DNA from 3 places in the Pseudarthrobacter sp. NBSH8 genome. Region 1 is predicted to be linked to each of the others. Evidence: riboswitches for the same ligand, from Rfam matches in the RefSeq annotation. Region 1 holds a riboswitch; each other region holds the start of a gene.
The links. Region 1 has a riboswitch for thiamine pyrophosphate ahead of thiO (glycine oxidase ThiO). Riboswitches for the same ligand answer to the same signal wherever they lie in the genome.
Positions count from the first base shown of each region.

Region 1 (5,079 bases):
CGGCGTCCAGTTCGGCCTGGACTCCCTTGTAGCTCAGCTTGGCCCTGCTGCGGATGGTGGCCCTGCGGACACTCACCGTGGAGATCTGTGCGGTGTCGTCCAGCTCGAACTCCCACACGTAGGCGGAACAAAGCTGCCCGGCCAGGAGGCTGCCGGCTCCTTCGCTGATGACCTCCGGGTGCAGCGGGATCCGGCCGTCCGGGGCGTAGAACGTTTGGCCGCGGCGCCGGGTCTCTGCATCCAGCATGCCGCCGGGGCGGACAAAGGACGGCACGTCAGCGATGGCATAAAGCACGCGGTAGCCATCGTCCGCGCGCTCGATGAATAGCGCCTGGTCCAGGTCAGTGGAGGACGCCGGATCGATGGTGAGGAAGTCCACGTCTGTCAGGTCAGCGCCTGGCAACTCGTGTGCGGCCACTGCCGCTTCCGCGTCCCGGACCGCCTCCGCCGGGTAGGGTCCGGGCAGTTCCAGCTCGGTCCGCAGGGCGCTCAGTGCCGCCGCGAGCTCGTTGGTCTGCTCGTGGACGTTGGGGGCCAACCGATGATGTGACACGAAAATCAGGTTAGCCCGATTTTCATGGATCGTGCACGCCCACGGTCCGCCACGCGTGGGATTGTCAGGATGCGCCTGCGTTCAGGGCCGCCACGAGTGCTGCGGCAGCCGCTGCGGGATCGGGGGCCTCGGTGATGGCGCGCACCACCACAATCCTGCCGGCACCGGCCTCCACCACCTGCTCCACGTTGCCAAGATCGATGCCTCCGATGGCAAACCAGGGCAGCGTGGCCTGGGCGCCACCGGCAGCGCGGACTGCTTCGGCAGCGTACCGCACCAGCTCAAGGCCGACGGCGGCCCGGCCGGGCTTGGTGGGAGTGGCCCAGACCGGTCCGACGCAGAAGTAGTCCAGGCCGCGTTCGGACGTCAGCCCGCCGGACAGCCGGATGGCGCCTTCGATCTGTTCGGCGGTGTGCGTGGACAGCCCGATCGCTGTGGGTGCCCCAAGCAGGGCGCGGGCGGAAGCGACCGGCAGGTCTTTTTGCCCGATGTGGAAGACGGGGGCGCCGGACAGCATAGCGACATCGGCGCGGTCATTGACGGCCCATAGCTTTCCGTGGCGTTCGGCCGCGGCCTGAAGCACGGCCAGCAGCTCCAGCTCCTCCGCCGCCTCGATCGCCTTGTCGCGGAGCTGGATGATGTCGACGCCGCCGGCAAAAGCCGCGTCCACAAACTCGCCAAAGTCGCCCCGGTCACGGCGTGAGTCTGTGCATAGGTACAGCCGGGCGCTGTGCGGGAGGCCCGGGCCTGTGCCGCCGGTGGGGTCTGTTGCGATCAAGGATTCGGGGGTGGAAGAGCTGGCGGAGGGCGTGCCTGCAGCGGCGAAGGATTGCGCGTTCATGGAAACCAGCCTAATTCCCCTAAACTGGGCGAGTACTGCGGGAGCCCGTTGCAGCCGTCACAAAGCGGCCGGGCTGAGAGGGCGTCAGAGCCGACCGCTTGACCTGATCCGGCTAGTACCGGCGTAGGGAAGGAACCATATGCCCCCCGCAATAAGCAGCCCGCCTGAGACTGCATCAGCCCGACCGGACTCCGTGCTGCACGCCGACGTGGCGGTCATCGGCGGTGGAGTCATCGGCCACGCCATAGCCTGGGAGGCCCGGCGATCCGGCCGTTCCGTTGTGCTGATCGATGACGCGCCCGGGAGAGGCGCCACCTGGGCAGCCGCCGGCATGCTGGCCCCTGTAAGCGAACTCCACTATCAGGAGGAAGACCTCCTGGCGCTGATGCTTACATCCTCCGGCCTGTGGCCCGCCTTCGCGGCAGACCTTGCTCTGGCAGGGGCTGGCGAGACCGGATACCTGACGACGCCGACCCTCGCCATCGGCGCGGACGCCGCGGACCGCAGGGCGCTGATGGACCTCCGGGCCGTGCAGCAGGCCAGCGGCCTGGTGGTGGAACCCCTGACTGTCCGTGAGGCCAGATCCAGGGAATCCCTGCTCAGCCCGGCCATCTCCTGTGCCCTGGACATCCCCGCAGACCACCAGGTGGATCCACGGAGGCTGGTGGCGTGCCTCCAGGAAGTCCTGGCCCTCCATGAACCGGGAACAGAAACCGCCGTGGCAGGTGCCCGCGGGGGATTCGCCGTTGACCAGCGGGCCGCTGCCGTTCTTTGGGAGGACGGCCGCGTCAGCGGCGTGGCGCTCGCCGACGGCGGAATAGTCCAGGCCGGCGAGACTATCGTGGCCAACGGATTGCAGGCGGCCTCGCTGGAAGGCCTGCCGGTTGGGCTGTACCTGCCCCTGCGGCCCGTCTACGGTGACATCCTTCGACTTGCTGTGCCGCAGCACCTGCGCCCGCTCCTCACCTCGACAGTCCGCGGAATAGTCCATGGCGTGCCGGTCTACATCGTTCCCAGAGGGAACGGCACGGTGGTGATCGGGGCAACGCAACGGGAGGACGCGCTCGCCGGGACAGGCGATGGTGCTGTCTCGGCCGGCGGCGTCTACCAGTTGCTGCGTGACGCCCAGGTCCTGGTGCCTGCCGTCTCGGAGCTTGAACTCCTCGAATGTACTGCGCGGGCAAGGCCGGCGACCCCTGACAACGCGCCGCTCCTGGGCCGCGTACCGGTTTCCGCACCAGGAACGGGAAACCAGGAGAGCCTGGGGAACATTGCCGGGCTGATTGTTGCCACCGGGTTCTTCCGTCACGGAGTGCTCCTTGCTCCGGCGGCGGCAGCGATCTGCCGGGACTTGCTCGACGGCCGGACGGATCCTCGTTGGGGAGTGCTCAACCCGGCCCGCTTTTCAAGCCAGCACCGCATAGCCGGCACACAGTCCCCACCCAAGGACATCAGCATCATGAAGGACCTCGACCCTCAGAAGGAATCAGCATGAACATCACCCTCAACGGCTCGCGCCATTCCGTCGCGGACGACGCCTCCATCACCACCCTCATCAGCCAGATCACAGGCCGCCCCCTCGCAGCCAACGGCCAGGCGACAGACGGGCAGAAACTCGGCGTCGCCGTCGCCCACAACTCCGAAGTAGTACCCCGCAGCCAGTGGTTCGTTACGGCGCTCGCCGAAGGTGACGACGTCGAACTGGTCACAGCAGTCCAGGGAGGCTGACACCATGACAGTAACCAGCAACATCAGCACACAGAACCTGCCCGAAGCCGCTGACAGGCTGGTGATCGACGGCGTCGAGCTCGGCTCCCGCCTCATCATGGGCACTGGGGGGGCCCCGAGCCTCGACGGGCTGGGAGCTGCCCTGCTGGCGTCCGGAACCGAACTGACCACGGTGGCCATGAGGCGCTATTCGCCGGCCGAGTCGGGGTCCCTTTTCCAGCTCCTGGTGGACCACGGGATCCGGATCCTGCCCAACACTGCAGGCTGCTTCACGGCCCGGGACGCGGTTATGACGGCGGAACTTGCGCGCGAAGCGCTGGAAACGGACTGGCTCAAGCTGGAAGTCATCGCCGACGAACAGACCCTGCTGCCGGACGCTGTGGAGCTCGTGGATGCTACCGAACAGCTGGTAAACCGGGGCTTCAAGGTGTTCGCCTACACCAACGATGACCCGGTCCTGGCGCTGCGGCTGGAAAACCTGGGTGCCACCGCGGTTATGCCGCTCGGAGCGCCCATCGGTACCGGCCTGGGAATCCTGAATCCACACAACATCGAACTGATCGTCTCGCGCGCCTCGGTGCCCGTGGTGCTGGACGCCGGCATCGGCACGGCATCCGACGCCGCACTGGCCATGGAGCTTGGCTGTGATGCCGTGCTGCTGGCCACCGCGGTCACGCGTGCGCAGAACCCGGCACTCATGGGGGAGGCCTTCAAACACGCCGTCATCGCCGGTAGGCTGGCGAAAGCGGCCGGCAGGATTCCGCGCCGCGAGCACGCTTTGGCGTCATCGGCCATGGAAGGCCGGGCAGAGTTTCTCTAGGCCTTCTCCTCCAGACCGGGCGCCCTCGGCCAAAAGCCGGGCGAGCTCACCGGACGAGCCAAGGAGGCCGCCATGGCCGGCAAGCAAGACACACTCACGCCTGAGCGCATCGAGGCCGTCCTCGCCGCGCTGCCCGACTGGCAGTACCGGCTCGGCGGGCTCGTTGCTGTCTATAAGACGCCGACGGCGGCCGCCGCACTCGAGCTGATTGCCGCCGTCGGACGCCTGGCCGAAGAACAGAACCACCATCCGGACCTTGACTGGCGCTACAACAGGGTGCATCTCCGTTATACGTCCCACGACGCCGGCGGCAAGGCCACTGAGCGGGATGCCGCAGCTGCGGCGGCCGTGAGCGCTGCTGCCGCCCGGCTTGGTGCCGCTGCCCAACCGGTGGCTTAACTGACGGTGACCACCACCCTGCTGGGTGGTGGTCACCGTTCTATAAGGAAATGCCTACAGTTTGAGGGCCTGCGTCAGCCGCTGAGTATCGTGGCCTTCGCGGATCCGCCCGAGGTAGATGACCGTCCCGATGGCAGCGACGGTGCCCAGCGCCATGGGCAGGACCCAGGGAATCCACGTCAGGCCCGGCTGGTAGCCAAATCCTGCCGCGATAAAGATGATCCAACTGACCGCACCCACCACAACGGCAACCCCTGCGGGCAACCCCGTCCCATACCGGGTGTGGCGCTTGTCATTGGCCCAGACAATAAGACCTGCGGCCACTGTTACCAGGACAACGATGGTCAGCGAAAGCATCAAATCTCCTCGGAAAGCAGCGGCCAACCGCCAAGGCGGCCGGCCGCGGACCTGCTAGAACTGGCCGAAACCGACCTTGCGGGCCTCTTCGGCGCCGATTTCCACGTAACCCAAGGCGTTGCCGGGAATGATGATGATACGGCCCTTGTCGTCCTTGAGGCGGAGTTCGGTGCCCTTGGTGATGGCTTCTTCAACAACCGTGGCTACAGTGTCTGCATCCTGAGCCGATTCCAGGACGATTTCGCGGCCAATGTTCTGAATGCCGATCTTAATTTCCAACAGGGGGCCTCCCAGCCAATCAAAGTTTCTTGGGTTCTCTTATTTGTAGTCTAGGACTCTTTGGGGAAGCGAGAGATTCCGCGCCAAGCTAAACGGTAAATG
Region 1 is NZ_CP043178.1:2,834,921-2,839,999, reverse strand. Features, by position in the region: gene FYJ92_RS13010 (RNB domain-containing ribonuclease) at 1-553, opposite strand, end outside; gene thiE (thiamine phosphate synthase) at 618-1,394, opposite strand; TPP riboswitch at 1,422-1,541, shown strand; gene thiO (glycine oxidase ThiO) at 1,534-2,889, shown strand; gene thiS (sulfur carrier protein ThiS) at 2,886-3,122, shown strand; gene FYJ92_RS12990 (thiazole synthase) at 3,127-3,942, shown strand; gene FYJ92_RS12985 (4a-hydroxytetrahydrobiopterin dehydratase) at 4,015-4,341, shown strand; gene FYJ92_RS12980 (hypothetical protein) at 4,396-4,698, opposite strand; gene FYJ92_RS12975 (DUF3107 domain-containing protein) at 4,753-4,977, opposite strand; gene FYJ92_RS12970 (TetR/AcrR family transcriptional regulator) at 5,028-5,079, opposite strand, start outside.

Region 2 (5,079 bases), 450 kb from region 1:
GTGCTTTTCCAGGCCCCTGACCTGAGCACCGTGGTCCGTCCGGCACCGGCCGCCGCCGTGGTTGAAGAGCCGGAAGAGGACGACGCCGAAGACGGTGAAACGGACGACGCCAACGGCCGCCGCAGGCGCCGCAGCCGTGGTCGGCGGGGACGCAGCCGCACCGGCGAAAGTGATGCTGACAGCGACAACGAAGGTGAGGACGGCGCAGCCGAAGAAACTGATGAGGAATCCGCCGGGCAGGCCGACGAAGGCGTGACGTCCCGTCGCCGTCGCCGTCGCCGCCGTGGCGACCAGGATCTGGAACTGACCGGCGGAGAAGGCGACGACCCGCCCAACACGGTGACCCGCGTCCGCGCGCCGCGTGCGGCCACGGAAGCGCCAGTCAACAACCGCGTCACATCCGTCAAGGGTTCCACCCGCCTCGAAGCCAAGAAACAGCGCCGCCGCGAATCCCGTGATACCGGCCGCCGCCGCACCGTCATCACCGAGGCCGAGTTCCTGGCCCGCCGCGAATCAGTGGACCGGCAGATGATCGTCCGCCAGCGCGACGACAGAATCCAGATCGGCGTCCTCGAAGACGGTGTGCTGGCCGAGCACTTTGTCTCCAAGACCCAGCAGGACTCCCTGATCGGCAACGTCTACCTCGGCAAGGTGCAGAACGTGCTGCCGTCCATGGAAGCGGCGTTTGTCGACATCGGACGCGGCCGCAACGCCGTCCTCTATGCCGGTGAAGTGAACTGGGAAGCCGTTAACCTCGAAGGCAAGCAGCGCCGGATCGAAAACGCGCTCAAGTCCGGCGACACCGTCCTGGTCCAGGTCACCAAGGATCCCGTGGGCCACAAGGGTGCACGCCTGACCAGCCAGATCTCGCTGCCCGGCCGCTACCTCGTCTACGTGCCCGGCGGCTCCATGACCGGCATCTCCCGCAAACTGCCCGACGTCGAGCGCAACCGCCTCAAGCGCATCCTCAAGGACCGCCTCCCGGAGCACGCCGGGGTCATTGTCCGCACCGCTGCCGAAGGCGCCTCGGAAGAGGAGCTCACGCACGACATCAACAGGCTGCGCGCGCAGTGGGAGGGCATCGAAAGCCAGTCCACGTCGACCAAGATCCTCGCCCCGGAGCTCCTCTACGGCGAACCGGACCTCACCATCAAGGTGGTCCGTGACGTCTTCAACGAGGACTTCTCCAAGCTGATCGTCTCGGGTGAAGAGGCCTGGGACACCATCGAGGCCTACGTCACGTACGTTGCCCCGGACCTCGTGGGCCGCCTGGAAAAGTGGACCAAGGACCAGGACATCTTCGCCGCGTGGCGGATCGACGAGCAGATCCACAAGGCCCTGGAACGTAAGGTCTTCCTGCCTTCGGGCGGCTCGCTGGTCATTGACCGCACCGAAGCCATGACCGTGGTAGACGTCAACACCGGCAAGTTCACCGGCAGCGGTGGCAACCTCGAAGAAACCGTCACCAAGAACAACCTCGAGGCAGCCGAAGAAGTGGTCCGGCAGCTCCGGCTCCGCGACATCGGCGGCATCATCGTCATCGACTTTATCGACATGGTCCTCGAATCCAACCGGGACCTGGTCCTTCGCCGCATGGTGGAGTGCCTGGGCCGCGACCGGACCAAGCACCAGGTTGCAGAAGTGACATCGCTGGGCCTCGTGCAGATGACGCGAAAGCGCATGGGTACCGGACTCCTGGAAGTCTTCGGGGAGCAGTGTGAAACCTGTGCAGGCCGCGGAATTGTCACCCACGACGACCCCGTGGAGCACCGCCGCGCCAATACCGTAGCCGCTGAGCACCACGTGCAGCGGGTGGACAGCCGGCAGGAACCCCGCATCAACGATCAGCGCGCCGACAGCATGCGCACGGACAGTCAGCGCCCGGACAGCCAGCCGGGTGGCCGCACTGACCGGAAGCGCCGCCGCGGACGTGGCGGCCAGCCACTGGAAACGGCACCGGCAGCGCCGGTGCAGATCCACACGGTCCACCCGGAACCCAGTGACGCCGAGCGCCATGCCAAGGCCGAGGCCACGCGGGCCGCGCTTGCGAACATTGCGGCTGCAGCCCACGCTGCGCACGTGCACGACGACGAAGTGGCTCGCGCATCAGCCGCGGCGGGACAATCTCCGGCTGCGCCAGTGCCCGCTGCGCCGGTGCCGGCTGCGCGGCCCGAGATGGACTCCAATGGCCGCCCGGCCGCTGTGCTGACGTTCGGCGGCGAGCAGGTGGTGCTGCCGTTCGTGGCCCACCACGAGGACCAGCCGCACGCACCGGCCCTGACGCTTGACCGCCTCGCGGAGGCCTTCGCCCGCCTTGGCGAGCCGGCCCCTGTAGTGGAAAACGAGCCGTCCGCAGTCCAGGCAGCTGCAAGCCAACCGGGCGAACCTGCCCGTCAGCAGCAGCCGGCAGCGGCGGAGAAGGATTACTCCGACCACACCGAGGAGCCCCGCGCCCGCCGTCCCCGGCGGAACCGGAGCGCCAGCCGTGCCCAGGGCGCAGCCAACGCCACGTCTGTGGAGCATCACGAAGCCGCTCCGGCGGCTGCCGCTGGACACACCCACGCCACCAAGGCCCCGGAGTCCGTCAAGGCTCCGGTGGCTGACAAGCCTGCGGCCACCAACTCGCCTATCATCCTGGGTGTTGGGGTTCCGGCCTCGGAACTCTAACGAAGCAGCAGGGCAAGCCTCTACAACGGCGCCCGGACGTGTCTGTGAATCACAGGCTGCGTCCGGGCGTCCGGCGTTAAGTCCCGAGGGACGCTAGGCTGGTGACTGACACGGGGTGCCGCGCAGAGAGCCGGCTGAGATCCACACCCGTTGAACCTGTCCGGCTAGCACCGGCGAAGGGATGTCTCCTTTGGCTTCAACTTCTGTCCTTCCTCCCGCAACGCCCGCGGCGGTTCTGCCGGATATCTCAGCAAACCAGGGTGAGGTCCGGCCGGCGCCAGGCCGGTCTGGCAGCGTCCAGGTGCTGCGTGACGTCCCGCGGGTGCTTTCCATTGCCGGATCGGACCCGTCAGGCGGCGCGGGCGTCCAGGCCGACCTCAAAAGCATTGCGGCTCTTGGCGGCTACGGCATGGCGGCCATCACTGCACTGACAGTCCAGAACACCCAGGGGGTGCAGGCGGTTCACGTGCCGCCGGCATCCTTCCTGGGCCAGCAGCTGGATGCCATCAGCGACGACATCACCATCGATGCGGTCAAGATCGGCATGCTCGGCGATGCTGCGGTGATTGGCGTGGTCCGGGACTGGCTGGTAAAAGCGCGTCCCGCCGTCGTCGTTCTCGATCCGGTGATGGTGGCCACGAGCGGTGACCGGCTGCTGCAGGAGTCTGCCGAGGCAGCCCTGCGGGAGCTGCTCCCGCTCGCGGACCTGATCACCCCCAACCTGGCCGAATTGGCCATCCTGGTGGGGGAGCCGCAGGCACGGGACTGGCCTGATGCGCTCGGACAGGGGCAGCGGTTGTCCGCCGCGACCGGTGCCACGGTCCTGGTCAAGGGCGGCCATCTCGACGGCGGCGCCTGCCCGGATGCCCTGGTCAACGCCGCCGGGCTGCTCGCCCAGGAGGTAGTGGAAGTGAGCGGCGACAGGATCCCCACCCGCAACAGCCACGGCACCGGCTGCTCGCTGTCGTCGGCCATGGCTACGGCCCGGGCCAGGCTGGGGAACTGGGAATCCGCACTACGGCAAGTGAAGCCTTGGCTGGTCGGCGCACTGCAGGCCGCTGATCAGCTGGAGGTGGGCGGGGGCCACGGTCCCATCAACCACTTTCACCACCTGCAACAAGTTCCGGCAGCCGGCGAATTCGCCCAGACGCTCCAGCGGGCGTCGGCGCCGGATCTTGCGGCCATCTACGGGCTGGATTTCATCCGCGGCCTGGCGGGCGGCACGTTGGCTGAGGAACAGTTCGGCTACTACCTGGCGCAGGACGCCATCTACCTGAATGGCTATTCGCGGGTCCTTGCCCGCGCCAGTGCACTGGCGCCCACGGAAGCCGCTCAGACGTTCTGGGCAAACTCTGCCCGGCAATGCCTTGAGGTCGAATCCGAGCTGCACCGCACGTGGCTGAGCACCAGGACGGTGGACTCCGCACTTGGCCCCGTCACCAAGTCCTATGTGGACCACCTGCTGGCAGCCTCGGCCTCCGGCAGCTACGCGGTCCTCGTCGCTGCGGTGCTGCCGTGCTTCTGGCTGTACGCCGAGGTGGGACAGACCCTCCACGCGGAGTTCTTGGCCGCCGGTGCACCGAAGGCGCATCCCTATGCCGACTGGTTGCGGGCCTACGCTGACGAGGACTTCGCGCAGGCCACCCGGGACGCCATCGCCTTGGCTGATGACGCGGGCCGGAGCGCTTCCGCGGATGAACGTGCGGCGATGCTGGTGGCGTTCAGGCAGTCGTGCCGGTTCGAAGTGGAGTTCTTCGACGCGCCGCGAATTCATTCCTGACAGTCCGGGGCCCGCGTGGCCTGTACGATAGTCAGGCACGGTTTTGGATTGTCAGTGCAGTTCCTGCTTATGGGTCCTATCACAGACAACCGACCGTAACCAGCCTCATTTGCGGCCGAAGGCAAAATTAGCGTATTCTAGATCTTCGGTGCTTACGCCAACACTTGGGTTACGACCCCACGGCGTTGAGGCACAGCGAGAACCCAGCCGATTATGGAATCGGGTTCAGCACGCAAATTTAGTAATAAACGTCGAGAGAAGTGAGTTCCCAAGTGGTGTACGCGATTGTCCGCGCAGGCGGCCGCCAAGAGAAGGTTTCCGTTGGAGACTTCGTTACCCTGAACCGCGTCCCCGGTGGAGCCGGCAGCACTTTTGAGTTGCCCGCACTGCTCCTGGTAGACGGTGACAAAGTCACCTCTGCTGCTGCGGACCTGGCCAAGGTAACGGTTACGGCTGAGATCCTCGAAGACCTCCGTGGTCCGAAGATCGTCATCCAGAAGTTCAAGAACAAGACCGGTTACAAGAAGCGCCAGGGTCACCGTCAGGAATTGACCAAGGTCAAGATCACGGGTATCAAGTAACTCTTCGTTACTGTTCAGGTTCTTCAGCAGATTCCCCAGAATTTAAAGGCA
Region 2 is NZ_CP043178.1:2,382,618-2,387,696, reverse strand. Features, by position in the region: gene FYJ92_RS10935 (Rne/Rng family ribonuclease) at 1-2,667, shown strand, start outside; TPP riboswitch at 2,769-2,866, shown strand; gene thiD (bifunctional hydroxymethylpyrimidine kinase/phosphomethylpyrimidine kinase) at 2,849-4,447, shown strand; gene rplU (50S ribosomal protein L21) at 4,720-5,028, shown strand.
Region 2: linked by a shared signal. The riboswitch ahead of thiD (bifunctional hydroxymethylpyrimidine kinase/phosphomethylpyrimidine kinase) and the one ahead of thiO (glycine oxidase ThiO) in region 1 are both predicted to bind thiamine pyrophosphate.

Region 3 (5,079 bases), 960 kb from region 1:
CCCGGTGCCAAAACCGCGCGCTTCCATGGTGATGGCCAGGCGGGACGCGCGGCGGATGGCCTGGACCAGGAGCCCAAAGCTCTGCCCGAGGGTGGCCCGCAGCCGTTGCAGCGGGGTGCCCTGCGAGCCCACCCCGCGGGCCCGCCGCGCCATGCCGATGGTCTGCCATTCCTCGGCCATAAGTCCCACCAGGCGCATCGCGGCCAGCGTGCCGAGGACAAACCGGTGCGGCAACCGGGCTCTCTGCGCCAGCGCATCCGCGAGGTCAGTGGGGTCTGTGCACGTCATAAGGAGGATCGCCGGCAGTGCTATCGCGAGGCCGCGCAGCATAAAGCCGATTCCCAGCTGCAGGGAACCTTCGCTGATGGACCAGATTCCGACGTCGAGCAGTACGGCGCCGCTATCGGCCGCGACGATCGCCGTGCTCCAGCCGCCCAGGGCGGACGCGATGATGAGCGGCCAACCGCGCTGCCACAACAGGCGCAGGGTGAGGCCGGCCAGCGGGAAGAGCGCCAGCTCGGCAACGAGCGCGGTGGTGGCGGACACCCAGTCGATGGAGAGCGCCAGCACCAGCGTGATGAGGAAAACGACGCCGAACTTGGCCAACGGGTTGGCGCGCGTCAGCAGCGCCTGGTTGCCGCGGAGAGTCAGTGCGTCCCTCATGCCGCACCCGCTTCCTGGCGGGCGCCGCCGCGTGAGGCCGGGCCAAGCCGCAGTTCGGCCCCGCCCAGGACGGCGCTGAATTCCTGGTCGTGGGTCACGGAAACCACGGAGGTTCCGGCGTCGAGCAGTTCTGAGAGGAACGATGCGAGTTCGGCCCAGGTGTTGGCGTCCTGGCCGAAGGTCGGCTCGTCCAGCACCAGCACTCGCGGGTGGGCCGCCAGGACCGTGGCCACCGACAGGCGCCGCTTTTCGCCGCCGGACAACGTGTACGGATTGGCGTCCACCAGGTGCGTCAGGCGCAGCCGTTCCAGCAGCTCTTCAACCCGCTCTTCGCCATGGCCCAGATGCCGCGGGCCGAACATCAGTTCGTCCAGCACCCGGCCGGTAACGAACTGGTGCTCGGGCTCCTGGAACACGGTTCCGATGCGGGAAATCAGCTGGTTGGCTTTCCATTTGAAGGGATCGATCCCGGCCCCCTCGGAAAGCTCGACGGCGGCGGACACCTTCCCCGCCACTGGTGCCAAAAGCCCGGCGAGCGTTAGCGCAAACGTTGACTTGCCGGCGCCGTTGGGACCCGTGACGGTGAGTGCGTGGCCGGAACGGACCTGGGCGGTGATGCCCAGCTGCACCGGCACGGGCGGGATGGTCCGGAAGCCGCGGCGCCGCGGACGCTCGCGGGAGACGGCCAGGTCCTCAGCGGCCAGCAGCAGGTCACCGGAGCCTGTGGACGCGCGGCGGCGGGTTGCCGGAATATACCCCGGCACCCACACGCCCGCGCCGATCAGCATTTCCCGCGCCTCGTCGAGTACCTGGTCCGGCGGCCCGTCCAGCAAGACGGCGGACGTACCGGCCAAACTTCCTGCGGAGCCCGCAGCGGAGCCCGGCTGGAGCACCACAATCCGGTCCACCAGGTCCTTCCAGACGGACACGCGGTGTTCCACCACAACGAGTGTGGCGCCGGTTTTGTCCAGGCAGCGGCCCACTGCGTCCCGGACTTCCAGCACGCCGGCGGGATCCAGGTTCGCGGTGGGCTCGTCCAGCAGGATCAGCCCGGGCCGCATCGCGAGGATCCCGGCCAGCGCCAGTCGCTGCTTCTGTCCGCCGGACAGGGCCGACGTCGGGTGGTCCAGCGGGAGCCCGGCGGCACCTGGCCCGCCGTTGGCGTCCACACCTGTGCCATTGGCGTTCAAACCAGCTCCGCCGCCCCCGGCACTTCGCAGCCCGACGTCGTCGAGCGCTTCATGGACGCGCCGCCAGATCTCGTCCCGCGGAACGGCGAGGTTCTCGGCGCCGAAGGCGACGTCGTCGCCCAGGCGCGACAGAACCACCTGCGTTTCCGGGTCCTGCTGCATCAGCCCCGAGCGGCCGCGCTGCCCGCGGGGAACCACCCCGTCGATCAGCAGCGAACCGGTTTCGTCGGCGTCGTCTCCTTCATCCCCCAGCACCCCTGCGAGCGCGTGCAGCAGCGTTGACTTGCCGGCGCCCGACGGGCCCAGCAGCAGCACCCGCTCGCCGGGAGCGATGTCGAGGTCGAGCCCGTGGACGGCGGGGGCGGAACGGCCGGCATGCCGCCAGCCCCAGCCACGGGCGGACACCGCGGCGGGGCGCACTCCGGAAGCGCCGGCGTCGGAAGCGGTCATCAGTTGAAGACGGGCTCCGAAGCTGCCTTCCGGGACGCGAACGAGCTCAGCACGCCGGTCCTGGCCAGGCCGCGGGTGGCGATCCAGGACAGCGCGCCCGCAATCACCGCGCCGGAGATGGTGCAGAAAACGATGTACGCAAGCTTGTCGCCGGGCTCGTACGCGATGTTCCAGCCCCACGGCAGGAACGAGTCGTTGAGGCCGCAGAACAGGCCCGCCCCGGCACCGGCCAGGAGAGCGGCGATGAGGTTGTACTTCTGGTGCAGGAAGGACTTGAACCGGAAGTTGCCGTACACCAGCAGGAAGAACACCAGTTCGGCGCCTAGGCCCTGGAGGAGTCCGGAGATCAGCACCGTGGCGCCGTACTGCGAGCCCATGATGAGTTCGCCGGTGGCGGCCACAGCTTCGCAGAAGAGCGCCGCGCCGGGTTTGCGGATGATGAGCATGCCCAGCACTGCCGGGATCATCCAGCCGCCGGCGATCAGGCCGGTCAGCGGGGGGTAAACGGCATTCATTGGTGCGGAAACGATGCCGGCGCCCTGGGACCAGGCCCAGAAGATCACGCCACCGGTGATGGCGATGAGCGCCGCCACCACGATGTCCACAACACGCCAGGTATTGCCGGTCTTTTTGATTGCTGCAGTTGTCATTCGGTCCTCCTGAGGATCAGGAGGGGAAAGTGCCCCGGCGTGCGGCGCTGCCGCCGTTTCCGGACACTTCGAGAACTCGACTCCCTTGCGCCGGTACTAACCGGATCAGGTTCGAGGGTCTGCGGCTGTCCGCACTCTCAGCGCCTGCCTGCGGTTCCCTGGCAATGCCAGTGATGTCCGACGGCGGCGCTCCCCTGTCGTAATAAATCTGCCCTGATGGGCGTACTCCAGTTTACACCGCGGGCGGGGTAGATTGTGGGCCATGACTGCCAACAACCCGACTGTGACTGCGTTCAATCCCGATGCGACGGTGCCCCAGCCGGTGGGGCTGCTGGAGGCCCTGATCGCCCGCATCGAGGGCGAGATCAGCGAGCTGCAGTTTCCCCATTTCACCAGGGATGATTCCCTCAATCTGGGGCTGCTGCTGGTGGAGCTCGGCAAATCGCGCCGGCTGCCTATCGCGATCGACATCACGAAGGGTGACCAGGTCCTTTTCCATGTTGCCCTGGACGGCGCCACCCCCGACAACGAGCACTGGATCCGGGCGAAGCAGCGCACCGCCGCCAGGTATGAGATCCCGTCGTTGCTGGTGGGCCTCCGCGGCAGGCTGCACGGCGGCCGGATCGAGGACCACGGCTGGTACGACGAAACCGTCTACGCGGCCCACGGCGGCTGCTTCCCGGTCTACGTCGCCGGCGTGGGCGCCGTAGCCACGGTGACGGTCTCGGGCCTGCCCCAGCAGCAGGACCACGATCTCGTGGTGGAAGCCCTGCGGGAGATTCTGGAGTCCATGCAGCCGGGTTAGGCTAAAGACAGTCCCGGATCCGCTCACAAGGAGTTCAACGAATGAACCTGTTCATCAAGCTGCTCGGCACCGCAATCAGCCTCGGCGCCGGATTCGTCGGCACCAAGATGGTCAATACCGTGTGGGAAAAGTCCACCGGCCGGAAGGCTCCCACCGGCAAGGATGAAGACACCCCCACGAGCCTCCGCTCGGCGCTGACGTTCGCGCTTATTTCGGCCTCGGTCAGCACCATCATTCAGGTGCTGGCCAACCGCGGCACACAGCGGGCCATTACCCGCTTCGCCAAGTCCCAGGACATCGTCTAAGCGCACCACCAACACATGAGTTTTTGTCCAGATAAAGGCCTCCAAACGGCCCTGACGCCGTGTTATCTGGACAAAAACTCACGCGCGGGGCGGGACGTTAGCATCGGCGAGTGAGGCTCAGTCCCGCCGCCCGCCGTCGTACGCTTCATCCCGGGACGAGTCATCCCGGGACGATTGTGCCGCCTTCTGAACCACGGCGTCGAGTTCATCGGAGCTGAGCAGCTCGCGGTGCAGGTGTTTGGTGCGGTACCCGGCGCGGCCCACCATGTGGGCGGAAACCGGCACGGTCAGCAGCTGGAAAATCCAGGCCACGAGCAGCGCGGGCCACACCCACCAGGTGCGCATCTGCAGGCCGATGGCCGCAAGGAGCAGGAACAGCCCCAGCACCTGGGGCTTGGTGGCCGCGTGCATGCGGCTGAGCAGGTCCGGAAAACGGAGCAGTCCGACGGCGGCGGCGAGGGACATGAGGGCACCCACCACCAGGAACACCGCCGACACGGTATCGATGACGTTATCAACCACGCTGGCCTCAGGATTCATTGGCTTGCTCCCGCCGGTCGGCCACAAAGCGCGCAACCGTCACTGCCCCGATGAAGCCGACAATGGACAGCGCCACCAGCAGCATCAGGTTGTTCAGGTGCCGGTTAACGGCCATATCGATGCATAGGGCCGCGCCGAGGATCGCGAGCAGGACGTCGGAGGCCAGCACCCTGTCCAGCAGCGACGGGCCGCGGGAGATCCTAATGATGGCTCCCGCCGCTGCCAGCGAAAGAATGACTGCCGTAACAGCCAGAACGGTCTGCATCATGATGCGGCCTCCTGCCGGATTGCTTCGAGTTCTTCGCGGGAGCCCATGATCCTGATCAGGCCGGCCTCGATCGAGCGGACTTCCCTGCGCAGGTTCTCTACCTCTTCCGGGCTGCTGACGTTGAGCCCGTGGAGGTACAAGGTGGACGTTGACCGGTCCACTTCCACCACCAAGGAGCCTGGGATCAGCGAGATCACGTGCCCGGTGG
Region 3 is NZ_CP043178.1:3,793,694-3,798,772, forward strand. Features, by position in the region: gene FYJ92_RS17590 (energy-coupling factor transporter transmembrane protein EcfT) at 1-663, opposite strand, end outside; gene FYJ92_RS17595 (ABC transporter ATP-binding protein) at 660-2,303, opposite strand; gene FYJ92_RS17600 (ECF transporter S component) at 2,303-2,953, opposite strand; TPP riboswitch at 3,018-3,159, opposite strand; gene FYJ92_RS17605 (heme-degrading domain-containing protein) at 3,216-3,758, shown strand; gene FYJ92_RS17610 (DUF4235 domain-containing protein) at 3,800-4,063, shown strand; gene mnhG (monovalent cation/H(+) antiporter subunit G) at 4,181-4,603, opposite strand; gene FYJ92_RS17620 (monovalent cation/H+ antiporter complex subunit F) at 4,593-4,871, opposite strand; gene FYJ92_RS17625 (Na+/H+ antiporter subunit E) at 4,868-5,079, opposite strand, start outside.
Region 3: linked by a shared signal. The riboswitch ahead of FYJ92_RS17600 (ECF transporter S component) and the one ahead of thiO (glycine oxidase ThiO) in region 1 are both predicted to bind thiamine pyrophosphate.